DNA from 2 places in the Miniphocaeibacter halophilus genome. Region 2 is predicted to be linked to the other one. Evidence: a T-box and tRNA genes for the amino acid it is inferred to sense, from the RefSeq annotation. Region 2 holds a T-box; the other holds one or more tRNA genes.
The links. The T-box of region 2 lies ahead of ileS (isoleucine--tRNA ligase). A T-box ahead of a tRNA ligase gene usually reads a tRNA of that ligase, here a tRNA-Ile.
Positions count from the first base shown of each region.

Region 1: it has a tRNA-Ile gene. The T-box ahead of ileS (isoleucine--tRNA ligase) is inferred to sense a tRNA for this amino acid. The anticodon was not compared.

Region 1 is NZ_CP066744.1:1,840,560-1,843,957, reverse strand. Features, by position in the region: gene guaA (glutamine-hydrolyzing GMP synthase) at 1-701, opposite strand, end outside; gene yfcE (phosphodiesterase) at 754-1,296, opposite strand; tRNA gene JFY71_RS09220 (tRNA-Lys) at 1,553-1,628, opposite strand; tRNA gene JFY71_RS09215 (tRNA-Lys) at 1,661-1,735, opposite strand; tRNA gene JFY71_RS09210 (tRNA-Phe) at 1,822-1,897, opposite strand; tRNA gene JFY71_RS09205 (tRNA-Ile) at 1,954-2,030, opposite strand; tRNA gene JFY71_RS09200 (tRNA-Ser) at 2,038-2,128, opposite strand; tRNA gene JFY71_RS09195 (tRNA-Ser) at 2,149-2,237, opposite strand; tRNA gene JFY71_RS09190 (tRNA-Lys) at 2,242-2,317, opposite strand; tRNA gene JFY71_RS09185 (tRNA-Gln) at 2,327-2,403, opposite strand; tRNA gene JFY71_RS09180 (tRNA-Arg) at 2,407-2,483, opposite strand; tRNA gene JFY71_RS09175 (tRNA-Gly) at 2,488-2,561, opposite strand; tRNA gene JFY71_RS09170 (tRNA-Tyr) at 2,637-2,722, opposite strand; tRNA gene JFY71_RS09165 (tRNA-Thr) at 2,735-2,810, opposite strand; tRNA gene JFY71_RS09160 (tRNA-Asp) at 2,814-2,890, opposite strand; tRNA gene JFY71_RS09155 (tRNA-Val) at 2,896-2,971, opposite strand; tRNA gene JFY71_RS09150 (tRNA-Glu) at 2,977-3,051, opposite strand.
Region 2 is NZ_CP066744.1:554,287-557,684, reverse strand. Features, by position in the region: gene JFY71_RS02675 (NAD(P)H-dependent oxidoreductase) at 1-127, shown strand, start outside; gene JFY71_RS02670 (GAF domain-containing protein) at 137-601, shown strand; gene JFY71_RS02665 (CPBP family intramembrane glutamic endopeptidase) at 692-1,615, opposite strand; T-box leader at 1,937-2,141, shown strand; gene ileS (isoleucine--tRNA ligase) at 2,208-3,398, shown strand, end outside.

The sequences.
Region 1 (3,398 bases), 1.1 Mb from region 2:
TGCCAAATTTTCGTATCTAAGCCAGCTTTAGCAACTTCATCCCTGTATATATAATCGGCATCTCGTAAAATATCAAGTTTTTCTTTAGTAATTTCTCCTAGTACCCTTACACCTAGACCTGGTCCTGGAAATGGCTGCCTATTTACCATTACATCCGGCATTCCAAGTTCCCTACCTACTTGCCTAACTTCTTCTTTATATAAAGTTTTTAAAGGCTCTACAAGTTCAAAATTTACATCTTCAGGTAATCCACCAACATTATGATGACTTTTAACTAGTCCCTTACCATCTTTACCACTTTCTGCAATGTCTGGATATATTGTACCTTGTACTAAATAATCATATCCTGATAATTTTGCTTGTTCTTCTTCAAAAACTCTTATAAATTCCTCACCTATAATTTTTCTTTTTTGTTCAGGATCGGAAACTCCTTTTAATTTTTCAAGAAATCTATCTTCTGCATCTACAGTTATTAAGTTTATATGGTATTTACCTCTAAACATTTCTTCTACTTCTTCACGTTCACCCTTACGTAGTAAACCATGATCTACAAAAACACAAGTCAGTCTGTCACCTATGGCTTTATGGACTAAAACTGCACATACTGATGAATCAACTCCACCTGATAATGCACAAATAGCTTTTCCATTGCCAATTTGTTCTTGTATTTCTTTAACACTTTTTTCTACAAATTCTTTCATAGTCCCTCCTAAACAAATTTTATACATTTTAAATTATAACATAAATTATAATTTATATTATTAGAGAATCAATAATAGAGTTATCTTCTATATTAATTAAATCAATAGTCTTATTATTGATAATTGCACAGGAACTTGTTCCATCTTTTGGAATTGTTGTGCTACCTGGATTGATTACAATAATATTATCGATTTTTTTTAATACTTTTACATGGGTGTGGCCAGATACTACAATATTAGCATTAAATTCCCTTGCTTTTTCAATTCTTTTTTCTTCTGTTTCCTCATATCCATGAATTGCAAATATAGTATATTTACCAAAATTAAAAACCCTGGATTTGCTTTTTAAATCTTTTTTAATAACCATTTCATCTACATCACTATCACAGTTACCTCTAATATAATAAATATTTTCCAATTTAGATAAATATGTTGCTAAATCCCTGGGATTATAATTTTTAGGTAAATCATTTCTTGGTCCATGATATAGAACATCACCACAATGAATAATATATTCACAGTCTTGTAGTATTTTTAATACTTTTTTAGTTTGAACAATATCACCATGTGTATCACTCAATATACCAATTTTCATCTATTTCTCCTCTTTAATCTTTCTTTACTTAACTATTATATTAGATAATCCTGTAATTATGCAATAAAAAATCTATAGACTTTATAAAAAAATAAAATTTATAACTTTCTTCTATCTTACCGATAAATTTTAATCTATTATGGTTCTATAATTTCTGATATTGATAAAGGAAAATCAAAAACTTCTCCAAATTATTTTTTATAAAAAAAGAAACACTCTAAACAGCTTTTATCTAAGCTTTTAAAGTGTTTTCTTTTGGTGACCCATCAGGGGCTCGAACCCTGGACAACCTGATTAAGAGTCAGGTGCTCTACCAACTGAGCTAATGAGTCATATATTTAATAATTATGTAGTTTATAAAAATTGGTGACCCATCCACGCTTTGAGCATGGGACCTCCTGATTAAGAGTCAGGTGCTCTACATCTGAGCTAATGGGTCACATATAAACATCCTATAAAAAGGATAAAACATAGTATAAACTATGTCAAGTTTTTAAATAAAAAAAAGACAATCATAAGTCTTTTTGGTGCCCGGAGCCGGAATCGAACCAGCGACACGAGGATTTTCAGTCCTCTGCTCTACCGACTGAGCTATCCGGGCTAATTTATTTGCTTTTAAATAAAATATTTCTTGGCAATGCCAAGAAATATTAATATTGGTGGGCCTTCAGGGACTCGAACCCCGGACCTACCGGTTATGAGCCGGGCGCTCTAACCAACTGAGCTAAAGGCCCCAATAACTGGCGGAGAAAGAGGGATTTGAACCCTCGCATCCCGTTAAGGATCTACTCCCTTAGCAGGGGAGCCTCTTCAGCCACTTGAGTATTTCTCCTAATCCAATCTAAAAAAAATTGGCGGAGAGGGTGGGATTCGAACCCACGTGGGCGTGAACCCAAACGGTTTTCAAGACCGCCTCGTTATGACCACTTCGATACCTCTCCTTGATGGTGACCCATCCGCGACTCGAACGCGGGACACCCTGATTAAAAGTCAGGTGCTCTGCCGACTGAGCTAATGGGTCATATAAAACTGGCTGGGGTGACAGGACTCGAACCTGTGAAATGCTAGAGTCAAAGTCTAGTGCCTTACCGACTTGGCTACACCCCATTATGGCGCACCTAAGAGGATTCGAACCTCTGGCGCACGGATTAGAAGTCCGTTGCTCTATCCAGCTGAGCTATAGGTGCATACTGGAGCGGGTGAAGGGAATCGAACCCTCGCAACCAGCTTGGAAGGCTGGGGCTCTACCACTGAGCTACACCCGCGCAAAATCTCTAAGCAACTATTTTAGTATACCAATTCGGTTTTATTTTGTCAACCCTTTTTCAATTTGTTTTTATTGGTGGAGGAGAGCGGATTCGAACCACTGAAAGCGTAGCTAACGGATTTACAGTCCGTCCCCTTTAGCCAACTCGGGAACTCCTCCATGTTTAAAAAATGGAGCTGATGAGAGGACTTGAACCCCCAACCTACTGATTACAAGTCAGTTGCTCTACCAATTGAGCTACATCAGCAAATGGCGACCTGGATCGGACTCGAACCGACGACCTCCAGCGTGACAGGCTGGCATTCTAACCAACTGAACTACCAGGCCATATATGGTGGGCGGTACAGGGCTCGAACCTGTGACCCCCTGCTTGTAAGGCAGATGCTCTCCCAGCTGAGCTAACCGCCCATATATGGTGACCCTACCGGGATTCGAACCCGGGATACCGCCGTGAAAGGGCGATGTCTTAACCGCTTGACCATAGGGCCTTATGTGACTAATTTAGTATAACTTATTTTTTTTTACTTGTCAAATTTTTTATTATTTAATTTGCAACAAGCTATACTGTTTTGACGACAAAAATAATTATATGATAATTCCAAATAAAATGCAACAACAATAATATAAATTCCTTTTTATATTATATAATATTTTCACTTTTTATATTTTATTTCTACAAAATATTTTAGAATTGTACATATATGATCTAAAAACATATCAAAATCTTTTATGAAATTATAGCTAAATAATTAAAGTCCCTATAATGAAAAAACTATCGATTGATGAACTAAACAACATATATATATATATATATGTGAAGATATTTACGATTTAG
Region 2 (3,398 bases):
TACTAAAAAAACTAAATTAAAAACCGATGTAAAAAAAGATGAGTTAATAACCTATGATATGGTAGAATTAGAAGAGGAACAAATAATTACTAAATTAAGAAAAAAGCAAGACGAACTAGGTTTATAGGAGGTTCTTATGGTGCATTTTAAATATGAGGAAATATTGGATTCTTTAATTGATATTTTAATGGCAGAAAAAACAAAAGAAAAAAAGCTTCAGAAAGTTTCTGAAATTTTAAAAAACAATGTCCATGATGTTATATGGTCAGGGTTTTATTTAACTAACGAAGAAGAAGACTTAATTTTAGGACCCTATGTTGGAAAACCTGCTTGTATAAAAATATCACCGGGAGAAGGTGTTTGTGGTACGGCAGCTTTATTAATGGAAACAAAAAAAGTTTATGATGTAAGTAAGTTTCCAGGGCATATTCAATGTGATGAAGATGCACAGTCCGAATTAGTTGTTCCAATAATAAAAAATGATGTAGTTTATGGAGTAATAGATTTAGATAGCGATAAAATAGGAAATTTCACAAAAGAAGATCAAGATTTTGTTGAAAGAGTAAGGGATATTTTAGTTAATACCATTGATTGGAAGTAAAAGACAATGAAAGATATTTATAAAAAAAATAGATTTAGAAAAGACCTTTATTATAAAAATAATAAGGGTCTTTTTAAGATAAATTTTAAATTAAAGTCCAAAGAATATAGTTATCATAGTAGTAATAACAATAATTGTAAATATTATCATGCCGGGATTTAGTATTATTGAACTGTTTTTTTCAAGTTGAATTTCTCCCTTAGAAAAGTGAATATTATTTAAAATAGGAGTTAAGCAAAATAAAAACAACAATAAGCCAATAATTATTAAAACAAAGGATAAAATTCCCCACAGAAAGATAATAGTATTGTTATTAAAAGTTAGGGTAATTATTGAAATACCTCCGCCTAATAAATTTATAATCATGTGAATAAGTATTGGGTACTTAAGCTTTCCTGAACATACATATACTAAGGCTAAAATATTTCCTAGTATAAAGGCGTATATTCCTTGAACTATATTTAAGTGAAACATTCCAAATATTAGTGAACTAAATAATACATAGATTTTATCGCCATATATTGAAATTTTTTTATAGATAAAATATCTAAACATATATTCTTCAACGATTGGTGCTAGTATTACAGTCATAAAAAACATTATATAGGGATTTGAATTTATAATTATGTCAGATATTGGGTTACTGTTTAAATTACCGTGTAAAAATAATCCTAATAGCATTGTAATTAAATTTCCTAATATATTTATTAGAGAAACTAAAGCAAAACCCGATAAAGAAATGATAAATATTTGTTTTAAATTTAAAAATCTTTTTTCTACAGGTTTTTCTATAGGACTATTAGAAGCGGTATTCATTACTATAAGTCCAACAGGATAGGCTATTAGATATTGAATTACTAGGGATAAGATAAGAATTAGCCAATCATTTTCCAATAAATTTCGTGGAATAAAATTTCTAAATTCATTTAAAAGTATACTAAAAATATTTTGAATAACCATAATTGTAATTAAACCAAAGGCTATTCTACTAAAAGTGTTTTTATATTTTTCCATAAGATCTCCTTTTAATCTAGGATACTATAAATTATATATGATTTGTAGCTGGAACTAAATAATAATGGAAAAATTAAGATAATAAAAAACCAGCTATGTAAGTAGATGTTTTAAATAACTTGGACTTCATTATAAAAACTTTCTTTGTAATATGTATTTTTATAAAAACTCTACAAGAATAGGATAATAGAAAATTTCTTAGAAGGCGTTCTTTAATTACTAAACGAAATAATTATGAATTAACATATAAGAAGATGATAATATATTAGTGTATATTGCAAAACTTGACAAAATGGTGCTAAATATGTAAAATAATAAGGATTATAGACTGTGAAGAGACCGTTCCTACAATTGATTTTTTAGAGAGGTTCAGCTTGGTGAAATGAACTAATGAAATTATAGGAAAAATCAGCTTGGAGTTTAGTATTCGATATTTAGAATATTACGTAATACGCGTTAAGTATATTGAGTGGCATAGTCTTTGCTATGCAATTTAGGTGGTAACACGGTTAGAAGCGTCCTATTTTATATAGGATGCTTTTTGTAATTTATAGATTAATGAAATTAAATAATATATTTAAGGAGAGGAATTATGTCAAAGTTTAAAGATCTTTCTAAAGCACCGGTAAAGGAAAGAGAAATTGAAATTTCCAAATATTGGAAAGAAATAGATTTACTACATGAAACAGTAAACCAAAGACCAAAGGACAAAAATTATATTTTTTATGATGGACCTCCAACAGCAAATGGCAGGCCTGGAATTCACCATGTAATATCCAGAACTTTAAAGGATATGACTTGTCGTTATAAAACCATGAAAGGCTATAGAGTAAAGAAAAAAGCAGGTTGGGACACTCATGGTTTGCCAGTAGAAATTGAAGTTGAAAAGAAATTAGGACTTCACAGTAAAAAGGAAATAGAGGAATATGGTGTAGAAGCCTTTAATAAGGAATGTAGAAACTCTGTATTCACCTATGAGCAAGCATGGAGAGAAATGTCAGAAAGAATGGCGTTTATGGCTGACATGGATAATCCATATATAACTTTGGACAATGACTATATAGAAACTGTTTGGTGGCTACTAGATGGTATGTTTAAAAAGGGTCTTGTTTATGAGGGAGCTAAAATTTTACCATATTGTCCAAGATGTGGAACCGGACTTGCTTCTCATGAAGTAGCTCAAGGCTATAAGATGATAAAAACTCAAACTGTATATGTTGCCTTTAAAAGAAAGGACGTAGATGAGTATTTTCTAGCTTGGACAACAACACCTTGGACTTTATTATCCAATGTTGCCTTAACAGTTGGACCGGACGTAGATTATATTCTAGCTGAACTAGGTGGAGAGAAGTACTATATTGCCAAGGCTTTAGCAGATAAAGTTCTAGGAGAGGACTATAAAATATTAAAAGAGCTTAAAGGTAAAGACATGGAGTATATGGAATATGAGCAAATACTTCCATTTTTTAAACCCGATAAAAAAGCTTTCTTTGTAACAACAGCAGACTATGTATCAACAGAAGATGGTACAGGTATAGTTCATACTGCACCGGCATTTGGAGAAGATGACTATCAAACTGGAAGAAGATATAACTTACCGTTAATTAACCCGGTAAATGAAGAAGGGAAATTTGTCGGCTCTCCTTGGGATGGTCAATTTGTTATGGACGCAGACCATGACATAATCCATTACCTATTTGATAATGGTAAGGCATTTAGAAAACAGAAAGTAGAACATAATTATCCTCATTGCTGGAGATGTGGAACTCCATTAATCTACTAT